DNA from 4 places in the Exiguobacterium sp. N4-1P genome. Region 4 is predicted to be linked to each of the others. Evidence: riboswitches for the same ligand, from Rfam matches in the RefSeq annotation. Region 4 holds a riboswitch; each other region holds the start of a gene.

Evidence for each region. A riboswitch is a leader RNA that binds a small molecule or an ion and turns the genes downstream of it on or off. The one in region 4 is predicted to bind thiamine pyrophosphate.
Region 1: another riboswitch for thiamine pyrophosphate. It lies ahead of A0126_RS06135 (3-oxoacyl-ACP reductase); the one in region 4 lies ahead of thiD (bifunctional hydroxymethylpyrimidine kinase/phosphomethylpyrimidine kinase).
Region 2: another riboswitch for thiamine pyrophosphate. It lies ahead of A0126_RS07835 (ECF transporter S component); the one in region 4 lies ahead of thiD (bifunctional hydroxymethylpyrimidine kinase/phosphomethylpyrimidine kinase).
Region 3: another riboswitch for thiamine pyrophosphate. It lies ahead of tenA (thiaminase II); the one in region 4 lies ahead of thiD (bifunctional hydroxymethylpyrimidine kinase/phosphomethylpyrimidine kinase).

What each region holds. Positions count from the first base shown of each region.
Region 1 is NZ_CP022236.1:1,204,017-1,211,715, forward strand. Features, by position in the region: gene A0126_RS06120 (Na+/H+ antiporter family protein) at 1-984, opposite strand, end outside; gene A0126_RS06125 (beta-class carbonic anhydrase) at 1,127-1,678, opposite strand; gene adhE (bifunctional acetaldehyde-CoA/alcohol dehydrogenase) at 2,011-4,605, shown strand; TPP riboswitch at 4,755-4,855, shown strand; gene A0126_RS06135 (3-oxoacyl-ACP reductase) at 4,975-5,745, shown strand; gene A0126_RS06140 (LLM class flavin-dependent oxidoreductase) at 5,783-7,120, shown strand; gene A0126_RS06145 (hypothetical protein) at 7,269-7,699, shown strand, end outside.
Region 2 is NZ_CP022236.1:1,479,385-1,487,083, forward strand. Features, by position in the region: gene A0126_RS07810 (hypothetical protein) at 1-113, opposite strand, end outside; gene A0126_RS07815 (alpha/beta fold hydrolase) at 315-1,118, shown strand; gene A0126_RS07820 (NAD(P)/FAD-dependent oxidoreductase) at 1,650-2,693, opposite strand; gene A0126_RS07825 (energy-coupling factor transporter transmembrane component T family protein) at 2,771-3,496, opposite strand; gene A0126_RS07830 (ABC transporter ATP-binding protein) at 3,462-5,027, opposite strand; gene A0126_RS07835 (ECF transporter S component) at 5,024-5,602, opposite strand; TPP riboswitch at 5,702-5,800, opposite strand; gene A0126_RS07840 (50S ribosomal protein L25/general stress protein Ctc) at 5,890-6,528, opposite strand; gene A0126_RS07845 (DEAD/DEAH box helicase) at 6,868-7,699, opposite strand, start outside.
Region 3 is NZ_CP022236.1:928,013-935,711, forward strand. Features, by position in the region: gene A0126_RS04720 (alanine/glycine:cation symporter family protein) at 1-343, opposite strand, end outside; gene abc-f (ribosomal protection-like ABC-F family protein) at 568-2,424, opposite strand; gene A0126_RS04730 (DUF1002 domain-containing protein) at 2,706-3,587, opposite strand; TPP riboswitch at 3,775-3,880, shown strand; gene tenA (thiaminase II) at 3,955-4,656, shown strand; gene A0126_RS04740 (sporulation protein) at 4,807-5,580, opposite strand; gene A0126_RS04745 (class I SAM-dependent methyltransferase) at 5,679-6,863, shown strand; gene A0126_RS04750 (BrxA/BrxB family bacilliredoxin) at 6,896-7,321, shown strand.
Region 4 is NZ_CP022236.1:517,440-525,138, forward strand. Features, by position in the region: gene A0126_RS02655 (Ohr family peroxiredoxin) at 44-484, shown strand; gene A0126_RS19370 (hypothetical protein) at 515-682, shown strand; gene A0126_RS02660 (type 1 glutamine amidotransferase domain-containing protein) at 707-1,219, shown strand; gene A0126_RS02665 (VOC family protein) at 1,273-1,680, opposite strand; gene A0126_RS02670 (murein hydrolase activator EnvC family protein) at 1,941-3,392, shown strand; gene A0126_RS02675 (murein hydrolase activator EnvC family protein) at 3,596-4,870, shown strand; TPP riboswitch at 4,932-5,042, shown strand; gene thiD (bifunctional hydroxymethylpyrimidine kinase/phosphomethylpyrimidine kinase) at 5,159-5,968, shown strand; gene thiM (hydroxyethylthiazole kinase) at 5,949-6,719, shown strand; gene thiE (thiamine phosphate synthase) at 6,709-7,347, shown strand; gene A0126_RS02695 (hypothetical protein) at 7,368-7,699, shown strand, end outside.

The DNA.
Region 1 (7,699 bases), 690 kb from region 4:
GCCCATTAACGATTTTGAGTTTTCAACGAGTGGTTCGATATCACCTGTCTCACGTAAAACGTTTGAGAAGCCATTCGCTGAAATCATGACGAATCCGATGAACGACATCATCCGCATACCGCGTGTGATGACATCGTCTGCTTCGCTGAAGCGGACGAGTCGTAACACGAGGAAGAGCAGGAGGCCGGTCGTCGCGGCGATGATCATCGATTCCGTCGTCAATTGGACGACGAGCGTCGCGATGACGACAATTGAACTCAGTAATAATTTGGATTTCGTGACGACAGGAATCTCGTAATCGTCCGGTGCGATGTTCCGCATCTCATATTCACGCGGTTTCCGGTAATTGTATAAACCGAGTAACAATCCGAACAACATCCCGAGCGCCGGAATCGCCATCGCTTTGATGACTGATGCGCCAGCGGTGTCCATCCCGTTTTCTTGTAAGTTCGGTAACAGAATCTGATTGAGATAGATATCACCGAAACCGATTGGTAAAAACATATACGGTGTGACGAGACCAAACGTCATGATGATGGCCATCCGGCGCCGGTCAATTTTCAAATCATTAAACAGACCGAGTAACGGCGGGATGATGATCGGAATGAAGGCGATGTGAATCGGCAAGACGTTTTGTGAACTGATTGCGAGTAATAAAATCGCGAACATGATGAACCCTTTTAACTTCTTGACCGACGTCGCATCGGCACTTCCTTTTGAGCGAGCAATCAAGCTATGTGCGAGGGCGTCCGGCAAACCTGTTTTCGACAGGGCGACGGCGAACGCACCAAGCAAGGCATAACTGAGGGCAATTTCTGCGCCGGCTCCAAGACCGCCTGAGAAACTTTCGATCGTTTTCGTTAAACCAAGACCGCCGAGTAAACCACCGGCGAGAGCGCTGATGACCATCGCGAGGACGATGTGGACACGGAAGATGGCTAAGACAAATAAAAGGATAACGGCTAAAACAACAGCATTGAACATAACTATAAAACCACGCTTTCTTTTGGTATCACTGTACTATACTAAAGTATCATACAGACCGTTCTTTTTGCTGTCAAGAAAAAAACATAAAAAGGCACGACCGGTGTCGGTCGTACCTTCTTTCTACTATATAAGGACAAGTTTAGCAATCGACGCGGTCGAGTTTCCCTGTTCCCGGGTCGATGACGAGCCCGTGGACGTTCGTGCCCGGTGGTAATAATGGATGGTTTTTAATCAGACCGACGGAATGACTGACGTTTTCTTCGACTGACGTGAACCCGCGTAACCATTGTTTCAAGTCGACGCCGGATGCTTCGAGTGTCTTTAGGACTTGTTGATTGATGCCGCGTCCTTCCATCTCGGCAATCATGTTTGCCGGGTCGATCGTACTCATGCCGCAGTCATGGTGACCGATGACGATGACTTCTTCCGCCCCGAGTGCGTATAAGGCGACGAGGATCGAGCGCATGACGGAACCGAATGGGTGTGACAGAACGGCCCCGGCATTTTTAATGATTTTTGCATCGCCGTTTTTCAGACCGAGCGCGTGCGGGAGGAGTTCCGTCAAGCGGGCATCCATACATGTTAAGATTACGACCTTTTTATCTGGGAATTTATCCGAGATGAATTGTTCGTATTGTTTTTCTTCGACGAATTGTTCGTTGAACGCAAGCATTTGATTGACGATTGTCATGAAACTTCCTCCTTCAAAACAAATAAATATGTATCTTTTAATAGATTACACGATGTTTTGTCCGTCAGACAAGCAAAGAAAATAGGTGCTGTGAGAAAAGTCACAGGCAAGGGATTCAAAAAGGATGCCTTGTCCGACAACACCTTTTGAGAATGAGAACGTTTTCAATGATGTGAAATAGTTCACAGGATGGTCATGCACAAATCATCAAAAAGGCGGTATGATTGATTTGTGAAGGAAAGCACAAACTATTGAATATCAGCTTGGCATTCCTAACATTTAGTAGGGAAATGCAGACTCAGATTCGTTCCAAAATAGGGAGGAAACCTAACATGGCTGTCAAAGAAAAAATCAAACAAGACGTATCACCTGTCGAACAAACGATCAATAAAATCGTTGCAAAAGGTCAAACTGCATTACAAGAATTATTAACATTTGATCAAGAGAAAATCGATACGATTGTCCGTGACATGGCGCTTGCCGGTCTCGAACGTCACGTTGAACTGGCACGACTCGCCGTTGAAGAAACAGGACGTGGTGTCTTTGAAGATAAAATGATTAAAAATATGTTTGCGACGGAATATATCTATAACAGTCTCCGTGAAGAAAAAACGGTCGGCGTCTTAGAAGAAGATGTTCAAAACGGCATCACCTATATCGCAGAACCGGTCGGTGTCGTCTGTGGCGTCACACCTGTGACGAATCCGACATCAACGACGATGTTCAAAGCGTTGATCGCGATTAAAACACGAAACCCGATTGTGTTCGCCTTCCACCCGTCAGCGCAAAACTGCTCACTCGAAGCAGCGAAAACGTTACGTGACGCGGCTGTCAAAGCCGGCGCACCGCGTGACTGTATCCAGTGGGTCGAACAACCGTCACTCGAAGCAACAAAAGTCTTGATGAACCACACGGATATCGCGATGGTCCTTGCGACCGGCGGAGCCGGCATGGTCAAATCAGCCTATTCAACAGGTAAGCCGGCACTCGGTGTCGGACCGGGGAACGTCCCGTGCTACATCGAAAAAACAGCAAAAATCAAACGTGCCGTCAGTGACCTTGTCCTCTCCAAAACGTTTGATAACGGCATGATTTGTGCATCGGAGCAAGCAGTCATCGTCGATCAGGAAATCTACGCGGAAGTTCGGGCGGAGATGGAAGCACTCGGTTGCTACTTCTGTACAGCAGATGAGAAAAAACGTCTCGAAGCGCTCGTCATCAAAACCGATACATGTGCCGTCAATGCCGACATCGTCGGGAAACCGGCAACCTGGATCGCAGCAAAAGCGGGCATCGACGTTCCGAGCAACACCGTCATGCTCGTCGCAGAACTTGAAAAAGTCGGCTCAGAAGAACCACTCTCACACGAAAAACTAAGCCCTGTCCTTGGTGCGTATAGCGTCCAGTCAACGGAAGATGCGTTCCATGTCGCCGAACGGATGCTTGAAATCGGTGGCCTCGGTCATACGGCAGTCATCCACACGACGAATGACGACTTGATGACGACATTCGGAATGCGGATGAAAGCCTGCCGGATTCTCGTCAACAGCCCGTCAGCACACGGTGGGATTGGTGATCTGTATAACGAATTGACACCATCACTGACACTCGGTTGCGGCTCTTACGGGAAAAACTCCGTCTCTGAAAACGTAACGGCGAAACATCTACTCAATGTCAAGAAGGTGGCGAGACGACGCGTGAACATGCAGTGGTTCAAAGTACCGGAAAAGATTTTCTTTGAAAAAAATTCAGTCCAATACTTGAAATCGATTCAAGATGTCTCACGTGCGTTGATCGTCACCGATCAAGCGATGGTCGAGTTCGGCTACGCGGATAAAGTCATCCGCAACTTACCGGCAGGCGTCAGCTACCGGATCTTCGACCAAGTCGAACCGGATCCATCGGTTGCAACGGTTCAGACAGGAGCGCAAGCGATGCGCGACTTCAAACCGGACTTGATCATCGCCCTCGGTGGCGGATCAGCGATGGATGCAGCGAAAGGCATGTGGCTCTTCTACGAGCAACCGAACGAAACGTTCTCGAACTTACGTCAAAAGTTCCTCGATATCCGGAAACGGGCCTATAAATTCCCGGCGCTCGGTAACAAAGCGAAGTTCGTCGCGATTCCGACGACGTCCGGAACAGGATCTGAAGTCACACCGTTTACCGTCATCACGGACAAAGAGAAAAACGTCAAGTATCCGATTGCTGACTATGCATTAACACCAGATGTCGCAATCATCGATCCGGAATTCGTCATGACGGTCCCGGCATCAATCACGGCGGACACCGGAATGGACGTCTTGACACATGCGACAGAAGCCTTCGTCTCCGTCCTCGCGAACGACTATACGGACGGACTGGCGCTAAAAGCGATCAAGATGATCTTCGACTACTTGCCACGCGCTTATGCGAATGGTGACGATGCCGAAGCACGCGAAAAAGTTCACAATGCGTCAACGATGGCCGGAATGGCGTTTGCCAATGCCTTCCTCGGGATTAACCATTCGATCGCGCACAAAATCGGTGGGGAGTTCCACACGCCACACGGTCGCACGAATGCGATTCTGATGCCACACGTCATCCGCTACAATGCAGCGAAACCGACGAAACTCGCTTCGTTCCCGAAATATGAATCATTCATCGCTGATGAACGGTACGCAGAAATCGCGCGTTATCTCGGACTACCGGCAGCGACGACGGAACAAGGTGTCGAGTCACTAATCCAAGCGATCACAGAACTCGGACAACAGTTGAACATCAAAATGTCATTCAAAGCCCAAGGCATCAAAAAAGCCGACTTTGAAGCAAAACTCGACAAGATGGCCGTCGATGCATTCGAAGATCAATGTACGACAGCGAATCCAAAAATGCCGCTCGTGACGGAACTTCGGAACATCATGGAGCTTGCGTACGAAGGCGTATAACAGAGAAAAAAATCATGGCAATTCAAAAGAGCCTTGCTTCCGGTCGACGGAGGCAAGGCTTTCGTTTGTAATCAGAAGAGACACCGATAAAACTGTCTTGTCATTATTGACAGATATTTCTAAGACCGCTAAAGTGAAGGTAACTTGAATAGAATCACTAGGGGTGTTGCTAAACTGAGATGAGTAGATACTCAAACCCTTTGAACCTGAACTAGTTCGTACTAGCGTAGGGAAGTGTAGACTCTAATAAACCAGCGAAGACCAGTCTGTCGGTTTTTTGCTATGTGATTATTTAGACGTGCGCAACTTTCCTTTTGGAGAGTTGCGCTTTTTTTGTTTACGACTTCGCTATTTAAGTTGCAAAAGACGATGAAGGAGTGGAAGACAGTGAACAGAACGGTAGTAGTGACGGGAAGCAGTCGGGGACTTGGCGCGACGATTGCAAGAGTATTGGTGAACAATGGGTTTAAAGTTGTGATTAATTATTATAAGAGCAAGGATGCGGCAGAGGAACTCGTAAATGAGCTCGGTGCAGAACATGCCATTGCCCTGTATGCGGATGTCACGAAGCGAGAAGACGTCGAGACATTGATGCAGTCAGCGACAGCTCATTACGGACAAATCGATGTCGTGATCAATAATGCCTTAGTCGATTTTAAGTTCGATCCGCGCGCTCAAAAATCATTCATCGATTTGGAATGGGAAGATTATCAAAAACAGTTGGATGGCACGTTGAAAGCAGCGTTCCACGTCGTGCAAAGTGTCCTGCCGCAGTTCATTGAACGAAATAGCGGCACCATCATCAGCATCGGCACGAATCTGTATCAAAACCCGGTAGTTCCCTATCACGAATATACAACGGCAAAAGCAGGGTTGATCGGCTTTACGCGTAATCTTGCATCAGAGCTAGGACAGTACGGCATAAACGTGAATGTCGTCTCCGGCGGCTTGTTAAAAGTGACAGATGCCAGCGCTGTGACGACCGCTGAAGTATTCGATTTAATTGCTCAATCAACTCCGTTAAAAAGAGTGACGACGCCGGAAGAGGTGGCGCAATTGGTCGCCTTTTTAGCGTCAGAAGCCGCCTCTGGCATTACCGGTCAAAATCTAACCGTAGATGGCGGATTGACGATGAACTGATGTCAGCGTTCAGGAGAAAGGAGTCAGGGAACTAGAGATGACGAAAACAAAGCAGTTAAACGTCGGTGTTTTATTGTACGGCTGTGGCCATCATCAAGCGGCATGGTTAATGCCGGATTCTGCGATTGAAGAAATCGGGGAGAGCGGTTATTATCAGCGATTGGCTCAACTAGCGGAAGCGGGTTGCCTGGATGCTGTATTTTTTGCTGACAATCAATCTTTTCCTGCTGCAAACGCAACTGAACTACCTGCCTTTTGGCTCGATCCTGTAATCAATTTAACCGCTATTTCTCAAGTAACCCATCATATCGGGTTAGTTTCAACGATATCGAGTACGTTTTCAAATCCGTATACAGCGGCGAGACAACTGTTAAGCCTTGATCACGTGACGAACGGGCGTGTCGGCTGGAACCTGGTGACGTCGATGACGGACTGGGAAGCGTTAAACCATAGTATGGATAGGCTCCCTGCAAGGGACGAACGGTATCAAAAGGCGGATGAATTTGCATCTGTAATGGAAAAATTATTTTTATCCTGGGATCGAGCTGATTTCCTTTCGAGCCGGACGGACAACCGGTTGATTGATCCTGAAAAGATTCAACCATTCCATCATAGCGGGACCTACTTCAACGTAAAAGGTCCTTCGTCTACACCGCGTAGTCCTCAAGGGAAGCCGGTGGCAATGCAGGCGGGTGCATCTGCCCAAGGGATTGCACTTGCATCGAAGCACGCGGATGCCGTCTATTCGGTGTCGTGGAATGTAAAGCAAGCGAAAGCATTCCGGGAAAGTCTACAGACACAAATCAAAGAAAGTGAGTCACCGGAGCGGCAGATTAAAATCTTTCCAGGATTGGTTACATACGTCGGTCGAACACGGGAAGAGGCGCTGGCGAAGAAAGCCGAACTGGATGAAAAATTACCGGTCGCGAATGCCTTGAAGCAACTGAGTTTCTTTTTGCAACAGGACTGTTCTGATTGGGATCTTGACAAAGCGGTGCCGTCCTTACCGCCTGTCGATGCGTTTTCAGGACCGGTCGGACGCTATAAAACGATTCTTGAAATCATCGATGATACAAAGCCTACACTAAGAGAACTGTTAGGTTATCTGGCAGCTGGTGGGGGACACCTGACACTGATAGGTACACCGGAAGAAATCGTCGATCAGATGGAGCTGTGGTTTGAAATGGGTATCGCAGACGGATTTAATCTGATGCCGCCGTCACTCCCATCAAGCTTAGAGGATTTTGTAGACCTGATCGTTCCTGAACTGCAAAAAAGAGGGTTGTTTAGAGAAGCCTATCAAGGGACTACGCTTCGGGAACATTTTGGTTTAGCTCAGGTGGGGGAGTCGGACGTGAAAAAATTCGTAAACTAAGCGTTCCTGCCAATCAGAGTCGGAGTCAGGGAAGTAGCCCGTTCGTCATGGACGAGCTACTTTTTGTATTTAATGCAGAAGATTCGTTTTCAAATCACCCGGAACAGGAATAACTATACAAACAATCTAGTCAAGGGGAGGCGCTTTTATGGAGCGGAGGCAACAGCGAAAGGAACGCTCGCATATGTTACGCAATATCTTGTTTGGTATAGGACTCGCTTGTATTGGTTTTCTCGTCCTGTTCGGTGTCATGACCGTTCTCGTCCAACAAATCGAGAAATCTGCCGATTACCAGGCGTTCGTGGAACTGATGCAGGACGCGGACGTCTCGTGGACGACACTGGAATTGACCCTCGTGTTCCTCCTGTTTTTCATCAGCGGAATGGCTGTCACGTTGCCGGAAGCCGTCAAAGAGGGATTGACGAATCAACTGATTGGCGCAAATGATACGGGGAACATCTTATCGGTTTTCGGAATCGATCTCAATCAAGTCTTGGAACCCCTGTCCTTCCGCGCCGAATATGGGAGTCCCTTCTTATCGATTTTCGGAATCGGTCTATTCCTAATCTTATTCTTAGT
Region 2 (7,699 bases), 960 kb from region 4:
TTCTCTTTCGTCGATACATCGTCTACGAATTGATGATCGGTAAAACGTTCGACTGACCAGTACGCCGGTACGGACTCAAGCTTCAATAAACGTTCTTGACCGCACCCGGTCAAGACGAGACTGCAGGCCAGTCCTAATGCCAGTGACCATGATTTAATGACAATCCCTCCCCGTCGTTTTCTACTTATTTTACCATATATTTTTCCATATTTTATCTATTTTTCATTTCACTTTAACCTTAAGATGTTAATAATCTATCAGAACGGGTAATACTCAATCATCATGAATTTCACTACTACACGGGGGTTATTCAAATGGGTACATTCATTCAAGCAGTTGACGGAACTAAAATTTATGTCGAAGATGTCGGTTCAGGACAACCGGTCGTCATGTTACACGGATGGCCAGCGAATAACAACATGTTCGAATATCAAAAGAATGCCTTGCTCGACGCCGGCTACCGTTACATCGGAGTTGATTACCGCGGCTATGGCAAATCGGATGCTCCAGCCAGCGGATATGATTATGCAACGATGGCATCTGACATCGATCAAGTCATCACGCAGCTCGAACTGAAAGACGCAGCGTTACTCGGCTTTTCAATGGGGGGCGGGATTGCGTTACGCTATCTGCTCAACCACGGATCGAGCAAAATCTCGAAATTGATTCTTGCGGGTGCTGCAGCTCCGGTCTTCACGCAACGGGAAGGGTACCCGTACGGGATGACAAAAGACGAAGTCGATGACTTGATTGCCGATACGAGAAAAGACCGTCCGGCGATGCTTGAAGGATTCGGAAAAATCTTCTTTGAACAAGACCATTCAGAACCGCTGACACAATGGTTCCACAACTTAAGTGTCGCAGCCTCTTCTCACGGCACGATTTTATCGGCAATCGCCTTGCGCGACGAAGACTTACGGAATGAATTGCCGCAGATTGACGTCGAGACGTTAATCATTCATGGCAAAAAAGATAAAGTCTGTCCGTTTGAATTTGCGGAAGAGATGCAAAAAGGAATCCCGAACTCACGCATCGAACCATTTGAAGAGAGTGGGCACGGGACGGTACTCGATGAACGCGAAAAATTCAACGACACGTTACTTGCTTTCTTAAAATAATCAAAGACACGAAACAGCCATCGTAAGTATGCGATGGCTGTTAAAGCTGTAGCTAAACGGTTATGAAGCCTGAAAATGCTATATCGAGATGCGCTTTCCTGTCTCACCTCGTATTCAAAGCGGCAATCGTTCGCAGTTCTAAGCGATTCAAGACAGATTACGCTCTAAACCGTCTGCATATTTGGATTTATCTCACGGTATTCCCTAAAAAGCGTCACGTTTCGTTGACTCCTACGGGAAAAAGTGCGTTTTTAACGCACTTTCAGAGGCAGGCAAGACCCTGCTCGTTGTCCGTTAGGATCAAGGAGCAACGGCTTGCGCCTCGCCCGAGGAAAGTAACGAAAAAAGACGCTTGATTTCCTGATAGCACGTTGTCTACAGTCTGAAACAGCCATCGCAAGTATGTGATGGCTGTTTTTGTGTCTAGATTGAGGAATGAATACCTCTCTGTTTTAGGAGGTTCCACATGCAGACACCTTAGTGCACGTTCCGCCTTGAACCGAACACCCAGTTCATTCGAAATTCGAGTTCTTATGTTGTATAACTTTTGATGAACCGGCGATCGATCCATTGTTTCAAACGCCAGCTCAAATGATTCGTCTGATAGTGTCGTCCGTAAAGCAAGGTCCCTTGCTGATGTCCCATCGAAAGAATCGTCAAGTAACGCGCTTGCGGCCGGAACGTCCGCAAACGTTCCTGATTGATGAAACGAAGAAGGTTCTCATGCAAGACCGGTGCTTGCCGGACGGCGGTTACACCGTTCTTCGGTGTGTTCGGATATGCGGCGAGCGTCGCACAGTCGCCGACGGCAAACAGAGAAGGGTCCTCTAGCGACTGGAACGTCTCGTGGACGAGCAAAAATCCGCGGTCGTCACAATAGAGGCCGGATGCCTTGAACAGATCCAGTGCTGACGCGCCACCTAAAAACAGGACGGCATCCGCTTTGAATGATTGACCCGACTGGAGCCGGACGGTTTGCTCATCAAGAGAGAGGAACCGGTCGACGATGCGTGTCACGCCCAGCGTATCCAACCGGTCAAGGATGCTTGCTTCTGCCGGGTGTCCTGCGAGGAGCGGTTCATCATGGACGAGTGTGACCGAACAACCGTCCGATTGGAATGAGGCGGCCATCTCGATTGCAGCAGCACCGCTCCCGACGATGACGGGCGACGATGCCTCTTTAAACTGACGGAGCGCCTGATCGATTTGATAATTCGGCTTGATCGTGACGCGTGACGTCGCATCTGAGACATTCCAGTCATTCGAACCGATGTTACACGATACAACATCATAGGGAATGATTTGACCCGATTGACAGAAAACTTGTTTCGTTTGCGGATCGATTCGCGTGACACGGTCCTCCATCAATGTCTTTCCGTGAAGAGAACAGAGTGCTTTGACATCGACCCGGGTCTCCTCGAGTCGATACGTGCCGTCCGCAAGACCGGAGAACATTCCTGAATAATACTGGTAACGGGACGGGTTGATGACGATCCATTCAACATCCGGATGCGTTCCTTCCTTGATACATTCTAAATGGGCATGACCTGCCCCGACTAATACGATTCGTTTCAAACCTTCACCTACTTCTTTAAATTAACTGCTTCCGAAACTATGATTCCCTGAATCCGTCTGCGTTAATCTAATGAATGTCATAGGACAATCCGAAGCAAGCTCGCCACGAGACAAACGAGACAAAAAAACACTTGATCGTGACGCGTCACGACAGGACGGACATAATACGTCCGCTCGGCCTGAAACCGACGCGCTTCCATCGCAATCGCGATTTGTTCCGAACGGATGATACTGTTCGTAAAAAGCGGTAAACTGATGGCGAAAAACGTCTGCCATGGCCAAATCGAGTGCTGTTGCCGGACACGCCGTGCTTGACGGATTGTTCTTATTTCCTGCTGAAAGATCGGAATAAAACGAATCCCTGCTAAAAAGCCGTATGCGAGACGGTCCGGAAGGCGGCACTGATGAATCAGGCTCATGACGAACCGGGTTTGGTCGGTCGTCGCGATGAACGTCAAACTGAGGAAGACGAAGGCGAGCATCCGCAGTGCAATCAACCAGGCATGACCGATACTTTCTTCCGTGACGCGAAACCAACCGAATGACCAAACTTCCGTACTGCCTTTTCCGAAGGCTGCCATCATCCAAAATGTCAGCAAGAACAAGACGAGGTAGGGGGAGACCCGTTTGGCGAGCGTCAACAGTGACCAACCGGAGCAGCCCAATCCGACCGCAGCGAGTAAAAGTAAGGCTATCGTTTCGCGTAACGTCGGTGCCGCAATCAAGAGCACCATCACGTACAGGAGGGCACCGAGCTTGAGTGCCGGATTAATACGTGCGAGCGGGGAGTCGTTTTCCTGCACGACGTTTCACCTCCTCGAGTTGCTGATACAAATACGATAACGGACGAGAGAGTTGGTTATGCTCGAGTAACGTCTCGTCTTTAAACAAAGTGTCCGGTGTGCCGTCGAACTGAAGTCGCCCGTCACCAAGGACGAGGACCCGGTCGGCATACTGGTGGACCAGCTCCATGTCATGCGTCACCATGATCAGCGTCGTCCCGTTTAATCGCGCCTGCTCGAACATCTCGATGAGTTGACTTGTCGTCTCGGCATCTTGACCGAACGTCGGTTCATCGAGTAACAGGACGTCTTTTGGTTCTAACAACATCGTTGCGACGCTGAGCCGTCGCTTTTGACCCATGCTCAGGGCGAGGGGCGACTGACGGGCGACATGGGTTAACCGGTAGGATTGCAACGCCGTTTCAATCCGCTCCGGCGTCGGTGCATCCATGCTGATTACGAGCTCGTCTTCGACCGTCTGCTTGAGAAATTGGAGCTCTGGCTGTTGAAAGACGAATCCGACGTGTCGGTAATAGCTCCGACTTTTCCATGTCCGCAGTTCTTTTTCGAACAAGCGGACCGTACCGCCTTGCGCCGGAATCAATTTCGCCAGTGTTTCGAGCAACGTGCTTTTCCCGGCACCGTTCGATCCGACGACCATGATCCATTCTCCGGCGTGTGTTGCAAGCGACAGGTTATCGACAATCACTTGCTTACGGCGTCCTAACGCGGTGCGCGTCAGCGCGAACGTCGTGTCGTGCCGAACCGGAGGACGGTTGTTAGTCACTTTTCGTAACCGCCCCGCCTGGGAAGAAGCGGGGGGCACGGTTTCCAGTTCATACGGGTAGAGGAGCGGTGTTGCAATGCCGCGTCGTTCGAGTTCAGCGCGATGCTGACCGAAGACATCAAGCGGCGGACCATCACGTAAAATCGTTCCACCGTGATCGAAGACGAGCACCCGGTCACTGAACGTCACACAGCGGTCAAGCTGATGTTCAATCAGAACGAGCGTCAACGTCCGGTCGTGATGGAGTTCCTCAATCAGCTGCATCAAAACCCGATGTCCTGCCGGATCGAGTTGCGCCGTCGGTTCGTCAAGCAATAGAATATCCGGCTCAAGGGCTAGGACGCAGGCGAGGGCGAGTCGTTGTTTCATCCCTCCTGACAGTTGCATAATCGGTGTCGTCAGCGGCACATCAAGGCCGACACGTGCCAGTACGGCGTCAACCCGGTCATCCATCTGACTGCGGTCGACTGAGCGATTTTCAAGACTAAAGGCAACTTCCGCTCCGACGGTCTGCATGCAGAACTGGTCGTCCGGATTTTGAAAAAGGATTCCGACCGTCCCATTCGTTTTGCAGTGGCCGCTGACATCGGCTTCGATCGCGTCAGGTAATAAACCGGCGAGAACATGTAAAAACGTCGTTTTCCCACTGCCGCTCGGTCCGACGAGCAACGTCGTTTCCCCTTCGTGTAGCGTCACCGTCACCTTGTGCAGGACGTTGTCATGTTGCCCCGGATAGCGGACAGACAAGTCGTTACAATGAATCATGCTGCATCCGGCTTCCGCCGCTTACGCCCGATCGCATAACCGTTCAACGTCCCTGTCTTGACGAGCGCATCGACGATGACTTTCGCAAGTAATCCACCGAGCAATGCACCGCTGACGAGTTGAAGGGAAAACGTCAACAGAAGTGTCGTCGTCGTATAGTAGGCGAAACCATTGACGACAAGACTATAGACCATACTACCGATTGCGGCGAACATTCCGGATAGAACTAACGTCATTGTGTTGAACTTCCGGTATCCGAAGAGGGCAAAAGCGATTTCGGCACCGATTCCTTGAGCGAAACCAATCAATAAGGCCGATAATCCGAAGTGACTCCCCGTGAATAATTCGACAGCCGCGGCGACGACTTCTGCAATCAGTGCTGCCCCGGGCTTTTGAATGATGTAGGCGACAAGCGGACTCGCGATGACCCAAATCCCGAACATCCAGTTCGATCCGACCGGTCCGAAGATCGCGGAAATCGGTAACCACAATGTCGACCACCCTAAGTAGAGTACCCCGCAAGCAACCGACAACATCATCATGACAATGATTTCTTTCATTTTCCAACTGTTCATGTTCCTATCTCCCTTTGGCACAACCACCAGACAAACAAAAAGACCGCCCTCTATGAAAGAGAGCGGTCGCTGAATCTGCAAACATGCAGAAAAATTGAACGAATTACCGCTCCACTTTCCTACGCTAGTATGAACTAGATCAGGTTCAAAGGGTCCGAAGTGAATCGTCTCAGCCAATGGGCTCCCCTAGTGGATGTGCATATAGTGTGTACGCTATTTACTGTACCGACTCTACCGACAGTTGTCAATACAGATAAAAACCCTCCGCGAGGGGAGGGTAAGAAAAATTATTCTTTTTCTTCCGTTTGTTCTTCAGTAGAAACTTCTTCTGTCGCTTCAGCTGGTTCTTCAGCATCTGCTTCTTCGAGATCCGCTTCAAGTGTCGATTCGACGACGGCAACGACTTGAATGTCACCTTCCGTAACGATACGGTATTCTTTTTCTTCCGGCAAATCCGAAACCGATAGAGAATCACCGAGGTTAAGATTTGTCACATCGACTTCGACGCGTTCCGGTAATTTATCTGGTGTAGCTGCAACTGTTACTTTAAAGAGTGTTTGTGAAAGATATCCACCAAGTTTTGCACCAGCCGCTTCGCCGACGAGGACGATATCTGTTTCGACTTCTGTTTCTTCATCCATTTTAACAGCGATGAATTCAACGTGCTTGATTGTTGGTGTGAAGATATCCATATCGAGTTTGTTGATCAGTGTGTTGACTTTTTTACCACCGATTTGAAGTGCAACAAGTGCATTCTCACCATGTTCGCGAACGACTTTGATCAATGCTTTTTCGTCAAAGGCAATCGGTGTACTTTCCACTTTGTAACCATACACGACACCAAGAGCTTTTCCTTCATGACGTAATTGCTTTCTAAGTGAGCGTGGGCGTACTTCGCGTTCTTCTACTTTTAATGTTACTGACATGTTCATTTCCCCCTTGAATTTGGTATAGCCCTCAAAAGGTAATGAAGAAAGGAGTGGAACGAATCGTTCCGGATCAAGACGGTGCATCGAATGCTATTTCAAATTGATTTCATAAAAATGAAGATCGAAGTGAGTGGTTAGCATTTCTCTCCCAGGTCATTACGCTGATATTGAGAAACATGTGGTTGTAAAAGCAACTCGCTGATGCGGTGCTATGATAGTTATACCCCCGTAACATTAAAAGCTAAACATCAACCGGCGAAAAAACGATAGCCAGAAACCTGTTCTCCCTAGAGCAGCAACGGTTTACATCCTATTAAGAAATCGGTGCCTTTCCTCTTATTCAAGCAATTGAACCATCTCATCGACCGATAACGCAAGTGACGCCGGTTGTTCAAGTATGTCCGTCACGAGTGTCGCTTTCCGTTCCTGCAGCTCGATGATTTTTTCTTCGATCGTGCCTTTCGTGATTAATTTAATGACTTCGACCGTCTGTGTTTGTCCCATCCGGTGTGCCCGGTCAGCCGCTTGCTGTTCGACAGCCGGATTCCACCAACTGTCATATAAGATGACAGTATCCGCCGTCGCCAGGTTCAGTCCGGTGCCGCCCGCCTTCAGTGAAATCAAAAACAGATCGACTTCGCCTGCATTAAAACGGTCGCAGCGTTCGAGACGCTCCGCAATCGGTGTATCCCCGCGCAGTTCGAAATGAGGGAGGTGCAACTCATGCAGGTCGTTCCGAATCAAATCGAGCATTTTTGTAAACTGTGAAAAAATTAAGATCCGTTTGTCTGCTGCCCGTTTTTCTTGAATCAAGGCGAGCAACCGGTCCCGTTTCGCCGACCGGCCGCGGTAGTTTTCGACGAACAACCGGGGGTCGCAACAGATTTGCCGGAGCCGGGTCAATCCGGCGAGTAACTTCATCCGTTCTTCCGGTTTTGACTGATCGAGATGCTGTAACGTCTCGAGCTGTAACTTTGCCAAGTGGGCGGCATAGAGTTTTTTCTGTGCCGCCGTCAGTTCCGTGTACTGATGGACGACTTGTTTCGCCGGCAACTGTTGCAAAACATCTTTTTTCGTCCGGCGCAGCAAAAACGGTTCGACGAATTGTTGGACGTCCCGTGCTGACCAGTCGAGAAACCGTTGCCGGTCCGGCAAGAGTGCCGGGAAG
Region 3 (7,699 bases), 410 kb from region 4:
CTCCACCAAGGAGGGCGACCATCCACATCCAGAAGACCGCTCCGGGTCCACCAAGTGTAACAGCGATCGTAACACCGGCCAAATTCCCTGTACCGATTCGAGTCGCGGCACCGATGAAGAATGATTGAAGGGATGTAATACTCTGACCTTCATCATCTGTTGTCTTTTCATTTTTATCGAGTGTGACACGGAACATCTCTTTCAAGTAACGGAATTGGATGAACTTCGTTTTAATGGTGAAGTAGATGCCGACTCCGATTAAAGCGGCGATTAAGATATAAGACCATAAGATGTTGTTGGCGAAATCGACGCCCGATTGTACAGCTTGTTGAAATGCATCCATGTGATAGTTCCTCCCAAAGTGTTTTTGCTAAAAACTGATAATAGCTATAAGTTGAATTATACGAATTTTCAGACAACTTGCAAGCTTTTTTTCGAAACTTTCTTTTAAAATATTTAAAATATATTTTTTCGGGTTCAGAAAAACAGATCGTCATCAAAGCATTTTTAATTTAAAAAACCACCGCATTTAATGAAGCAGCGGTGGTGAAATGATGCGTTTTTTGATTAGTGATCGACTGCCAACAATTTTTCATAGAAGTCATCAATTTGACTAACGAGTTGTTCTCGTTCTGAGAATAATGTCGTGAGGACTTCATAATCATGTGTCGCCGCGAGTGATGTATCGAGTAAAGCCACCTCATCCTCTAGCTGTTGAATCTGCTGTTCGAGTTCGCCTGCATTTAAAGCCGGATGTTTCCCGGCTACCGGCGTCCGGGTAGCGCGGGGCGTGGGTGCCGCTGATTCGACGATTGACCGGGCATGTCGTTTTTCGGCAGCATATTGGTAAGAACCGTGAAAGATTTCTGTCGTGTCATCTAGCCAATAGGTTTTCGAGAAGAGTCGGTTCAAGAAATAACGGTCGTGCGATACGGCAATCAGCGTTCCGTCAAAGTGCTCGAGTGCTTCTTCAAGCGCCTCGCGGGATTCAATGTCGAGGTGATTCGTCGGTTCGTCAAGAATCAGGACATTAAGCGGCGAATGGACAAGAATCGCGAGCATCAAGCGCATCTTTTCCCCGCCGCTTAACGCAGTAATCGGTAAGAAGACACGTGGACCGAAAAAGAGGAAACGGGCCAACAGGGAGCGAGCTGTTCCTTCGTCCGCCGAAACGTGTGAGCGGAAGTAATCGATCAGTCGCTCTTCACCCGGCATATCGACGTGTTGCGATAAAAATCCGACCTGATTTGACGGACCACGCGTGACACGTCCGTTCGTCGGCTGGAGTTGTCCAAGTAAGACACGTAATAACGTCGTTTTCCCACTTCCGTTCGCACCGACGATTCCAATCCGGTCACGTGCCGCGGCTTCGAAATCGAGCGACGCGAACAACTTCCGGCCGGCGACGGAAAGCGTGACATCCTCAAGACGGTAAACGATTTGACTGAGTTGCCCTTGCGACGAAAAGCGGATGTCAGGCACCGCTTTTTCCAGGAGTGGCCGTTTGAGTCGCTCAATCCGTTCGAGTGCCCGTTCCATGGCTTTTGCTTTTCGGAACAGTTTTTCGCTTGGCGGAGAGGATTCATTTGCCCACTGGCGCAAGCGCCGAATCGCATCCTTCATCTGTTTGATTTTCTTTTGTTGTTCCGTGTAGGCGTGGAATTGTTCGAGGAGCAGGCGTTCTTTCGCGACCGTGTACGCCGAATAATTTCCTGGGTAGATTGTCAGTTCACCATCTTCAAGTTCAGCGATCAAGTTGACACTTGCGTCAAGAAACACGCGATCATGCGAGACGATGATGACAGCGCCCGGATAACTGTTTAAAAATTGTTCGAGCCATTCGATTGCTGCGAGATCGAGGTGATTCGTCGGTTCGTCGAGAATCAACAAGTCTGGTTCCACCAGCAGCATCCGGCCGAGGCAGATTTTCGTTTGTTCGCCACCACTTAATTGAGAAAAGGGACGTGTCAGCAAGGCATCGAGGTGGAGTCCGTTAATCATGCGCTGGATTTTCGAGTCGAGCAGGTAACCGTCCTGTTGTTCGAATTGTTCGGTCACACGCGTATACTCATTTAGCACATCGTCCAGGTGGTCAGCACTTGCCATTTGTTGCTCAAGCTGATGCATCGTCGTCCGTAAGGCGACGATTTGGGCAAATGCGGTCCAGAGAACATCAAGGCCCGTCAATTCTTCTGCGAACTGTGGAATTTGAGCCAAATAACCGATGGAAAGTCCTTTTTTAAGATAAAGGGTTCCGCTGTCCGCTGTTTCGAGTTGCGCGATTAAACGCAGTAACGTGGTTTTTCCGGTTCCGTTTCGACCGATCAATCCGATGCGGTCAGCTTGTTTAAGATAGAGCGAGACATCGGTTAAGACGGATGCTCCCCCAAATTGTTTTGTCAGGTGTTGGATGTCGCAAATCATGATCAGTAACTTCCTTTCATGCGCATCAAAAAACGGAGAACGCAAATAGCGCTCTCCGTTTACCGTAAAAGGTGCGCTTTGCTTTATTTTTCAGATGGATGTTCCTAAGAAAAGGGCAGACTCGTCCTTTAGAACGCCATTTCATGAAAAATCGCGCGCAACAGATAAAGTTGTTCCATCAACCATTGCTTACACGCAGCAAAACCCATCTTTTACACCACCTTTTCGTTTCGATAAAGTTAGTTTACCATGTTTTGAACTGAAAATGAAATCGTTTTCAGTTACTTGAACAGTCCGGAAATCGAGTTAAAGAACTTACTTAAGCCGTCAAACAGTTTTGCAAAAAATCCTTTCGTTTCTTCGGAGGTCGCGAACGCGTGGATATCTTGCCCGGCACCCTTTAATCCGGTCTCGATTTGTCCCCAGTTCAAGTCAGCTTTCTCCATTTGACTGAACAATGACGTCAACCGCTCCATTTGGGCGTCCGACAACTGGATGTTGTTATTTTGAATGACTTGGATGATGACATTCTCGATATCGACTTTGGTTTCCGGCTTTTGTTTGGCGATCTCTGCTTTGATTTCATTCATCAGTTCGGCGACTTTGTCCGTCCCGACCGTTTTTCCGACATCGGAAGTGACCGATAACTCTTGTTGGGCTAAATCTTTTCGTTCATCCGTCAATTTAATGCCGGTCTCAGCCGACGTTTGATCGTATGCTTTCATGATCCCCGTCAAAGCAGAGGTCCCGGTGACTTTATAAGGGGAAGTGATTGTGATGTCGGCGTCCGTTACGCCTGCAGTGACGAGCGCGTTCAAGTACATGTCTTTTGTTACCCAGGTAATGTTTTCGGTCGCGACAGATAAACCGTCGCCTTTTTCAGCGAGTTCGATTTTTGCGGAAGAGTACATATTGCCGCCGAGTTGCGATTGGGGAACGTTTTTCCCTAAATATTTTTCTTCATCCGCTGCCGTGGCGATGACGGGCGTAATGCCTTCCGGCGCATTCAATCGGGCGAGTACCCAGGCTTTATCCTTTGCCCCGAGCGATTCACCAAGCGTGATGATTGTTTTATCGACGACTTGCTCTGCTGAAGCAGCAGTCGGTAGAAGTAAACTTGTCGCTAAAAGCGTCGTGGTCATGATTTTTGTTGCTTTATTCATAGTATAAATCCTCCGAGTATAGTAGGTAGTATCAGGTGCTAATTTCATTGTAAGTGACGTCTTCCAGAACGGAATCGGTCTTGAGGCGGAATGAACCGCCCACCTCGTGTCCCTAATCCTATACTACATTTCATTTAAAATCCTGATCATGTGACTGAAAAAATGATATAGTGAAGAGGAATTAAATAATGACCACTAGGGGAGTCGGTAGGCCGACTGAGACGACGAAGACGTTCGGACCCTTTGAACCTGATTAAGTTTGGACTTACGGAGGGAAGTGGCGTGAATATCTCTCTTGTTGTCTCTTCACGTCATGCCCTGTTCGTAGGGTGTGGCGTTTTTTGATTCAACAAAAGGGGGAATTAGGTTGAAATTCAGTCAAGAAATTCGGCAAGCCGCAAAAACATATTGGGACAGCAGTTTTTCCCATCCATTCGTCACAGGCATTGGTGACGGGACGTTACCGCTCGAAAAATTTCGACATTATGTCATGCAGGATGCGTATTACTTAAAACATTTCGCAAAAATTCAAGCCCGGGCCGCCTCAAAGGCAACGGATTTTGCGACGATCGCGGAACTCGCGGAACATGCGACATCGACCTATGCGGCTGAGCTATCACTCCATCAATCGTTTTTTGAACCGCTCGCTATTACGGAAGCGGATTTAGCAGCGTTCGAACCGGCACCGACTGCGTATGCCTATGTCTCACATATGCATCATGCGAGCGAGGGGACACTCGGGGAAACGATTGCAGCGATTTTACCGTGTTACTGGCTTTATTATGAAGTCGGACAACAACTGTTGACGAAGTCACCGGCGTCACCGATTTATCAACAGTGGATTGCAACATACAGCTCGGAATGGTTCGAACGGGTCGTCTTTGAACAGGTCGACCGGCTGGATGCTTTGGCGGCGCAAGCGACTGAAGCAGAACGGGAACGGATGAAACACCATTTCGTCAGAAGCTGTTATTACGAATTGATGTTTTGGGAAATGGGCTGGACGGAAGAAACGTTTGAACGTCTCTTTACACAAGTTACGCGTCAACCAAAAGTAACGAAACGATAAGTACAGCTTTAGCCGCTGTTGATCAGCGCGATCAGACGGCAGACTGCACAAAACCTGAGCAATTTTCAGCTTTCGTAAAGAAAGTCATGGCAATCGCTCAGGTTTTTTTGTTGGTGGATTACAGGCATGATGAAAATTCTGGTAAGGAAATCAGCTGTACCGTTCAATCAAATCGTTTAATTGTTGTTTGACGGCGTTTCGGTCCATCAAATCGTGGTTCGATAAGGATAGCTTCGTCATCGTCTCATCCGCACCCGCCATCTCACTGAAGAGCGAACCTAAGTCGTGGGCACGACGGTCGATTTGCAAGACGATGTCGATGCCGGTACGGTCTTGGAGCATGATGAGTTCGACTTCATCGAGTTTATGGGCGAAGTACGTATTGCGTGCCGAATACTCGAGTTCCTGGGCGATCGGTAAATCCTTCCGGTAACGCCCGGGAAGTTTTTCCGTGTCCGCTTTCTTGAGTCGGAAGCCAAGTTCTTCCATCGCTTCTAAGATAACGGATTGGAGGTCATTGGCTTGGACGATGATGGCGTCCCGGTCTGACGGATCGACCGCCTGGGCGATATCGAGACCCGTTTCAATCCATGACTTCGATTGACTGACCGAGAGCGGCGTATTGAATGGTACTTGAAGCGTAAACGGAATTTCGCGTTCGACACCTGCTTCAATCGTAAAGGCGGCTTCGTTTAGCGAAAAACGATCGAGTGTGAACGTCGTAAATGTCGTGCTGTCCCTGACTTCTTCTTTATATTGTGTATTAAACGCTAAATAAATCCGATCGATTTCTTGGTCGACATTGCCGCCTTTAATATGGACGGTTCCGTGAATCTGTCCGCCTGGCTCACAGCGTTCGCTGTCGAGTCGTGTATCGACTGTGGCGGCACCGATTCCGATTTGTGATAAAAGTTTTTTGAACATCGTTCGTTCCTCCTTTAATGATGAAGCTACCTTACTTGTCGAATAGGGTGGAATTTGCTACAGTTTCGAAAGAACAATCAGAAAAGGACGGGACTACAGTGGAATTACACCAAGTAAAAGAATTACTCACTCAAAAGCTCGAGGCTGCTGCTCTCGTGCATGCAACGATTAGTGGTCCGCGCCAAAAGTCGAATGATCTTCGAAGAATCAAACTAAAACCGATTCTATTGAAAGATACGTATGCAATCCAGTTAGAGTTTCAATATGAACGGATAATTAAACACGAAAATTTGTCGGTTGATGAATTTTTAGAACGACTCGACGGATTGATGGAGGAATTCCGTCAATTTTTATTCCGTTTCGAGACGGAAGAAGTTCAGTTCCAGTTATCCAAAAAAATGAAAGTATCGTTAAAAACAACGCAACAGTCACCCCTGCAAGCAGAACTGTCACATAACCGTAAAAAAAGTCATCTCCTTGAAGATGGTGTCGTCGTTCCGTTTTTAGTCCGACTCGGTGTCATGACGGAAGACGGACAAGTCAAACGGCAAAAGTACGATAAATTTAAACAAATCAATCGGTTCCTAGAGTTCGTCGAAGATAGTATTTCCGCGTTACCGACAGACCGAACGTTACGGATTCTTGATTTCGGTTGTGGAAAATCGTACTTGACGTTTGCCTTGTATCATTATTTAAGTGTCGTCAAAGGCTTCGACTTGAAAGTGACCGGACTTGATCTCAAAAAAGAAGTCATCGAAGAATGTACAGCGATTGCGCGCGATCTCGACTATACGAATCTCGAGTTTCGTGTCGGGGACGTCCATGATTATAACGAAGATACAGAGGTTGACTTAATGGTGACGCTTCATGCCTGTGACGTCGCAACGGATGTTGCACTTGCCCGCGCCGTTGATTGGAATGCGTCTGTCATCTTAAGTGTCCCGTGTTGTCAAAAAGAACTCAATCGTCAACTCGACTGTTCACCACTCGACGTCATGTTGCAACACGGGCTGATTCAAGAGAAGTTCGCTTCGCTTGCGACGGATTCGATCCGTGCCGAAATCTTGACGCTCGTCGGTTACGAGACACAATTGCTTGAATTCATTGATTTAGAGCATACACCAAAAAATGTCTTGATTCGTGCGTATAAAAATGACCGTCAGCCGTCGGAAGAAAAAATTGACCGTTACGTCGCCTTCCGTGATCTACTACATGCGAAACCATATTTGGCGCAAGAATTAAGCGGCAGACTTGGACAGATTTCATCTAAACTCGTACAATAAGGAAGAGAACGAATAAGGGAGGAATTAGACCGATGGATTTCCAAATGTATTTTGAAGACGTCGTCCAGACAGCACGTAAAGAAGCGGCAGCTGCTGGTTTTGAAGAATTAACGACAGCTGAAAGCGTCGATGACGCGATGAAGCGTGAAGGATTGACACTTGTCCTTGTCAACTCAGTATGTGGATGTGCAGGTGGGATTGCTCGCCCGGCAGCTGCTTACGTCAATCGAATGGAAGGCGTGAAGCCAGATCATTTCGTAACGGTGTTTGCGGGACAAGACCGTGAAGCAACGGACCGGGCACGCGAGTACTTTGAAGGGTATCCACCTTCATCACCATCATTCGCTTTGATGCAAGATGGCAACATTCTTTCGATGGTTGAACGTTTCGACATCGAATCGTTTACTGCAGAAGAAGTTGTTGAAAAATTAGAGTCATTGATTGAAATTTACGCATAAGTGAATCAACTGGAGCCGTGTTTCTTAATTGAAACACGGCTCCAGCATGTATACAAACGCTTATGAAGAGTGAACATGCGACATCTAGGTGCGATCCATTCGCTTTTCGCGGTTCTAAAGCGATTCAAGACAGATTGCGCTCTAAACCGTCTGCATGTCTGGATTTCCTTCACGGTATTTCCTAAAGAGCGTCACGTTTCGTTGACTCCTACGGGAAAAAGTGCGTTTTTAACGCACTTTCAGAGGCAGGCAAGACCCTGCTCGTTGTCCATTAGGACCAAGGAGCAACGGCTTGCGCCTCGCCCGAGGAAAGCAACGAAAAAAACGCTTTTATCGCCCAATAGCACTTTGACTACAGTCTAGAGCCGTGTTTCTTAA
Region 4 (7,699 bases):
GGCAAAAAAGTTACTCAAACCAGAGGAAAAGGGGTTCTATTTCATGACTAAAACAATTCTTACTTCACGCGCGGCGGCAGTAGGGGGCCGTGATGGAAAAGTCTCTTCTGACGATAACGTCATTAATTTAGATTTAGTAATGCCTGGTACAAAAGGTAAAGAAGATATTCCGACATCAAACCCAGAGCAACTATTCGCGGCAGGATACGCGGCATGTTTCGATGGTGCATATAATTTAATGGCACGCCAAGCAAAAAAACGTGTCGAAACACGGACGAACTCGGAAGTGAGTCTTTTACAAGACGAAGCAGATAACGGCGTTAAAATCGCAGCTAAACTTGTTGTAGAAGTTGTCGGCGTCTCGCAAGAAGAAGCAGAAGAATTACTTGAAAAAGCGCATGGTTTCTGCCCGTACTCTAAAGCGACACGCGGAAATATTGATGTTGATTTATCGGTAAAAGTGGTAGAAGCATTAAGCGAATAAAAACTATTCTTTTTTACGGGAGGAATCAGTATGCCAAAAGAAACTGACCGTCCAAACGAAAAGTTAGAAGATGAGCGAGAGCGTTTAACTGAACAAGAACGCAAACTGTCATCCGAGCAACAAGAGGAAATTCTTGAAGGAAAGAACGCTATGCCGGATGATCCGATTTCACCTCGCGATCGTGGACAAGATAAGTAATATAGACATTGGGGGATGATTTTAATGGGTAAAAAAGTAGCAGTCGTACTCGCGGACCATTTCGAAGATGTCGAGTTCACAGGACCAGTCGACGCATTAAAAGGGGCAGGTCATGAAGTGACAGTCATCGGTTCAGAAAAAGGTGCAGAACTCGTTGGTAAACAAGAAGATGCAAAAGTCTCTGTTGATGTCACGATTGATCAAACATCACCGGCAGACTATGATGCGCTGTTGATTCCGGGTGGATTTTCACCAGATTTATTACGTGAAGACGAACGTTTTGTCTCTTTCGTAGAAGAGTTCGATATGTCGAAGAAACCAGTCTTCGCGATTTGTCATGGTCCACAATTAATGATTAACGCTAAAATTGTTAAGGGGCGCAAGATGACAGGGTATAAATCAATCCGAATCGATTTGGAAAATGCTGGGGTTGATTTCGAAGACACTGAAGTCGTCGTCGATGATAACTTCGTCTCGAGTCGTCAACCAGATGATATTCCGGCGTTCAACCGTGAAATGTTAGCGAAGCTCGCATAAGTTCATGCAAAACAAATCCCCTTCACAGGTCGTGTAGGGGATTTGTTTTTGCGTTAAGCGTTTGGGTAATCGCAAAGCTCAGTGATGACCCCATGTGAATGCCTCGGATTCATGTAAATCAAACGACGGCCAAAAGGCGTTGACCGGTACGTATCTTCGAGGAACGTAAGTCCCTGTTCTTTTGCATCGAGAATCGCTTGATCTAAATCGTCAACGCGGTAAGCGATGTGATGTACCCCTTTACCACGTTGTTTTAAGAAACGAGCGATTGGGCTGTCAGCGCTTGTTGGTGTCAGTAGTTCAATGTGTGCATCTTCAAATTCAATGACAGCGATATTCGATGCCACGCCTGGAGCGGGGTTTGAATATTCACGGACTAATTTCCCTCCTAAAATTGTTGTATAAAAAGTAATGGCTTCTTGCATATCACGGACGGCAATTCCAGTATGATCAAGTTTCACTATAATTCCTCCCTTACACCACTAGTGTGCCAAAACTTCCCTCAAGGTGCAACGCGCAGGTATTTTCACTAAAGGAGCTTCATCGTATTACATAATTAACCAATAAACTTATACAAAATGAAATCTCACTGAAATATAATAGAGGCAAAATGAATGCTATAATCAAAAACGTTCTTATAAAATTTAAACATTAAAATGAAATTTAAATAAAGCATACTTTTGACTACAATAAAATTATAGAGAAAAAGAGGGAATACTACATGAAAAAAACGTTTACGTCGCTCATCGTTTCCGCACTTGTCCTTTCATCAACTCCTTATTTTGCATCAGCAGATGATTTAAGTGAACAAAAAGCTAAAAACGAACAAAAGCAACAAGAAAACCAAAATACACAAAAAAATCTTGAGTCTTCTGTGAATCACGAAGGTGAGAAAATTTCGAAGACACAACAAGAAGTGAATCGTTTAGACGAAGCATTGAATGAAAAAATGTTTGCCGTCGAAGCAAAAGATCGTCAAATCAAGGCGACAGAAGCTGAAATCGTCGAACTTGGTAAGCAAATCGAAAAATATAAAGCCAAGCTGAAACGTCAAGAAGAATTGCTCGGCGATCGTTTACGTGTCATGCAAGAAAATGATGGTAATTCGATTAAATGGGAAGAAGTCATCTTTGGTTCGAAAGATGTCGGAGATCTCGTCAGCCGTGTGCTAGCGGGGAAATCCATCTCACAACAAGATGATAAGATGATTACGGATTACCAGAACACGCAAAAGAAATTAGCGAATGCCCAAGCAGAACTTAAAGATAAAAAAGCAAAGCTTGTGACAGAGAAAAAAGAATTAAAGCGTCAACAGGCAGAGCTCGAACAACAAATCAGTGAACGAAACAAACGCATTAAAGAACTTAAGAAGCAAAAAAAGAAATTTGAGACACAGTTGATGGACGCGAAAGAAGTTCAACAAATCTTGATTGCGCAAGAAAAAGCAATCGCGGCAGAAAAAGCGGCACGTGAACGTGAAGCACGGATTGAAAAAGAGCGCAAAGCACAAGAAGCACGAGAAGCAAAAGCCCGTGCTGAAGCTCAAGCAGCACAAGCAGCAGCCGATCAGGCAGCGGCAGAAAAGGCAGCAGTTGAGCAAGCTGCAGCAGAAAAAGCGGCAGCCGAGCAAGCTGCAAAACAAGCAGCGCGTCAAAAAGCAACAACGAATTCAACAAAACAATCAACGCCGACACCAGCGCCTGTAACACCAAAACCAGCACCAGTAGCACCGAATCCAGCTCCGGCTCCAGCTGCATCTTCAGCATTGTTCATTCATCCGACAAGTGGTGCGACTACACAAGGATACGGCTCAGCAAGTGGTGAAAATGGGTATGGATTCCATAATGGAATCGACTTTGGTGCACCGGTTGGAACACCAATTGTCGCAGCAGCAACAGGAACTGTCATTACGGCTTCTAGTAGTGGTCCTTACGGAAATCACATCATGATTGCTCACCAATTGAACGGAAAAACGTATACGACGGTTTACGCGCACATGAGTTCATTGAATGCGCGTGCAGGACAACGTGTCAGCCAGGGACAACAAATCGGTGCACTTGGTAGCACGGGTAACTCGACTGGACCACACCTACACTTCGAAATTCATGTCGGTGGGTATATCTACAGCGGAACAGGCCCTGCAAATAGTGTTAATCCTATGTCAATGTTATAAAATCGTAAAAGAACCTCTACATTGTAGAGGTTCTTTTTTATACAGTTTGAATAATTAGTTGTTATATTACAAAATAACGTTTTCATTTGAAATGTAAATGAAATTTTTCTGAAACTATTACGGTGCTATAATCAATTTCAGATAGTTTCACTACGGAACAGGACTTCAAAAATCGAATTCATACATAAGCGAGGAACTCACATATGCTAAAAAAGTTATTTTCTACCGTACTATTAGGGACGTTATTATTGACGAACACCCCAATCACTCAAGCGGCTACAATCAAAGAAAAGAAAGCAGATAATGCAGCTGAACAACGTAAACTAGAAAAATCAATCAAAAAACAAGAATCTAAAATTTCAAAAGAGCAACGTCAAATCAATGCGATTGATGCAGCAATCAATGAAAATATTTTTCGTGTCTCAGAAAAAAATAAACAGATTCGTCAGTTGAATGAACGAATTGAAGAGCTTGAGGCAGACATTATCCATTATGAAGAAATGTTAAAACGCCAGGAAGAGCTGTTAGGAGACCGCCTTCGTGTGCTTCAAGAAAATGATGGGAATTCGATTAAATGGGAAGAAGTCATTTTTGGTTCGAAAGATCTTGGCGATCTCTTTAGTCGTGTGATGGCAGGGAAAAAAATTGCTGAACAAGATGACAAGATGATTTCTGCTTACCTTGAAACGCAAAAAAAATTAGCTGATGCTAAAGCGACGCTTGTGGATAAAAAGGAAGAGCGAGTGAAAGAAAAAGAAGCCCTTTTGGTTCAAAAAAAGGAACTCAAACAGCAAATGAAAGCACGTAGTGCAACCTTAAAAAAATTACGTCAAGGTAAAACAAAATTTACGACAAAACTTCTGAATGCGAAAGAACTTCAAGCGACATTAGAAGCGCAAGAACGTGCGATTGCGGCAGCAAAGGCAGCAGCTAAAGCAGCAGCGGAAAAGGCAGCAGCTGAAAAAGCGGCAGCGGAAAAGGCGGCGGAGGCGGCGGAAAAAAACAACGCCGGGACGTCTAAGAAGGTCGTAAGTGCTACGCCAGTCGCTAGTGTTCCGAGTGGTTCGGCGCAGTTCGTTCGCCCTGCGTCAGGAAGTGTTTCACAAGGATTCGGACCAGCGAGTGGTGCGAATGGGTATACTTTCCATAATGGTGTCGACTTTAGAGGGTCAGTCGGATCATCAATCGTCGCAGCAGCTTCAGGAACGGTCATCACAGCAGGAAGCGGTGGACCGTACGGAAATCACGTGATGATTTCACATTTCTTGAATGGGAAAGTGTATACAACAGTTTACGCGCATATGAATTCATTATCAGTTCATGCTGGACAAACGGTCTCGCAAGGGCAACAAATCGGTACGCTCGGAAATACGGGAAACTCGACGGGCGCACATCTTCATTTTGAATTGCATATTGGTGGTTACCAATACAGTGCGACAGGACCAGCTAACACAGTTAATCCATTAGCATACTTATAAAAACGAGCTTCGGCTCGTTTTTTTTATGGCGCTATGCTACAGTGAAAGAGAAATTTAAATCATGAGCAACTAGGGGAGCTGGAGGAATCTGGCTGAGAGGAAAACCATTCTGTTTTCGACCCTATCACCTGATCTGGATAATACCAGCGTAGGAAAGTTGAGATTGAAGACATGAATAAGTGACCACACTCGTTGGTTTTTCATGGCGTCGTCTGCTTTTTTACAGCGGACGGCGCTTTTTTTCGTTCCGCTTTCTCCTTGTGCTCTCATAGAAAGTGAGGTCTATCGATGAAACATGTACTGACGATTGCTGGATCAGACTCTAGTGGTGGAGCTGGAATTCAAGCCGACTTAAAAACTTTTTCTGCTCTTGGGGTTTACGGTATGAGTGTAATTACTGCTATCACAGCGCAAAATACGTTAGGCGTACAAGCAGTTGAAGATGTATCACCAACGCTTGTCGAAGCCCAGTTGAACTCGATTTTTAGCGATATTCGTGTAGATGCCGTTAAAATTGGGATGGTCTCGAATGAAAAAACGATTCAAGTCATTGCCAAATGTTTGAAACATTATCAGGGACCAGTCGTCTTAGACCCCGTGATGGTCGCAAAAGGGGGGCATGCGCTGTTAAGGAAATATGCTGAACAAGCATTAATGGAGCATTTGATGCCGCTTGCAACCTTGACGACCCCGAATATTCCGGAAATGGAACGCATGTTAGGGCAAGCGATTTCGACAATTGATGAAATGAAGCTGGCGACGACGGAATTCGCACAAAAACGAGACATCGCTATCCTGTTAAAAGGCGGTCATCTTGAAAGTACGGATGCCTCGGATATTTTATACACGGAAGGGAGGCATCATCTGTTTCAGGAGGCACGATTAAAACGCCAGCATACACATGGTACTGGATGTACATTGTCTTCCGCGATTGCGGCACGTCTTGCGCTGGGAGATTCCCTGAAGGATAGCGTGATTTATGCTAAACGGTACGTAACTGAAGCAATCCGGCATGGATTTGCCTTAGGGAACGGAATCGGACCGACACATCACTTTTATGACATTTGGAGGGAAACGGATGCTTACAACCATTCATGATAAAAAACCATTAATTCATCATTTAACGAATGCGGTCACGATTAATGAGTGTGCCAATATGACCCTTGCGCTCGGGGGTTCACCTGTCATGGCGGAAGATATCCTAGAAGTCGAGGAAATGGTTGGACATGCAGATGCTGTCGTTATCAATATCGGGACATTGAACGCAGCTTCACGAGCGTCGCAATTGTTGGCAGGTCAAACGGCTAACCGATTGAAGAAACCGATTATTTTAGATCCAGTCGGAATGGGGGCGACGACACTTCGGACACAATTCACGAAAGAGTTACTCGAAGCAATTCATTTTACGGTCATTAAGGGGAACGTCTCTGAAATCAAGACGCTCATCGGTCAAGTCGGACGTTCAAAAGGAGTCGATGTCGCTTCCGGAGAGACATTAGATTTTCAAGTCGTCCATGAGTTTGCTGGACGGCTCGGGACGACTCTCGTCGTAACGGGACCGGTTGATTTCATTACAGACGGCAAGCGACAAGTAAAACTAACCGTAGGAACGCCACGACTCGGACACATTACAGGGACAGGTTGCATGACGGCATCGCTCATCGGAACCCTACTTGGAGCAGGGTATGATGCATTCGAAGCAGCGACCTATGGGACGTATTTAATGGGAAAAGCGGGTGAAGTCGCAGATGAAGCAGCGGGACTTGGTGATTTCCGGATGGGGTTGTTCAACGCAATCAGCTTGACTACAGAAGAAAGTTTGAAAGGGGTATTGACCAGTGGAGAATGATTACACGGTTTATGCGGTAACAGATCGGCGCTTTCACCCGGACGTTGCCTTGATTGATGCGGTCGAAGCAGCAATAAAAGGTGGCGCGACGATGGTCCAGCTTCGTGAAAAGCAGGCGCAAGGGAAAGAATTTCTCGAACAAGCGAGTGACTTGAAGAAAATGATGTCTCGTTACGGCGTCCCACTCATCATCAATGACCGGATTGATATCGCACAAATCGTCGGTGCAGGTCTGCATATCGGGCAAGAGGACATCCCTTTGAAGGAAGCACGTAAGCTGTTACCGGAAGCCACGATTGGGGTTTCTGTTTCCACCGTTGAACAGGCAATCGAAGCAGAGCAAGACGGGGCAACTTATCTTGGCGTAGGGTCGCTCTATCCAACGGCGACAAAAGACGATGCGAGTCAGATGACAAACGAAACACTCCGGGCGATTCGCCGGGCTGTTTCCCTTCCTCTCGTCGGGATTGGTGGAATCACACATCATGTGGTGCCCGACTTATTCGAGATGCTTGAAGGATATGCCGTCGTCTCTGCCTTATTCGCAGCACCAGATATTGAACGTGCGGCACGAGAGTTCAAAGAGGCGGTTCAGACTGCGCGTCAAATAGTATCAGACCGGGTATAATCACTGAAGAGGTGATGTACGTGAAATGGCAAGTCATTCGCTTTCGGGGAGGCTGGATTCGGTATCGAATCGAACCACAAATCATTCGAATCGACAACCGTGGAAAGTATCATTTAGGTTGGAAATTGTTTCCCTATCCGAATCGTTATGCATTTGAATTGGCGGTTTTGTTAAAAAACAAACACCAACAACGATATAAACGGCCGCTGTTGATTAAAACGGCATCCATCGCTACGGAAATCTGGGGCCATACACACCTCGATTTATTTTATCGAGTGATGTTACAAGTACCGTTACCACGCTTCCTATCGAATCGATATAAGGAGCGATTGCGAAATACAAGTATCATCGA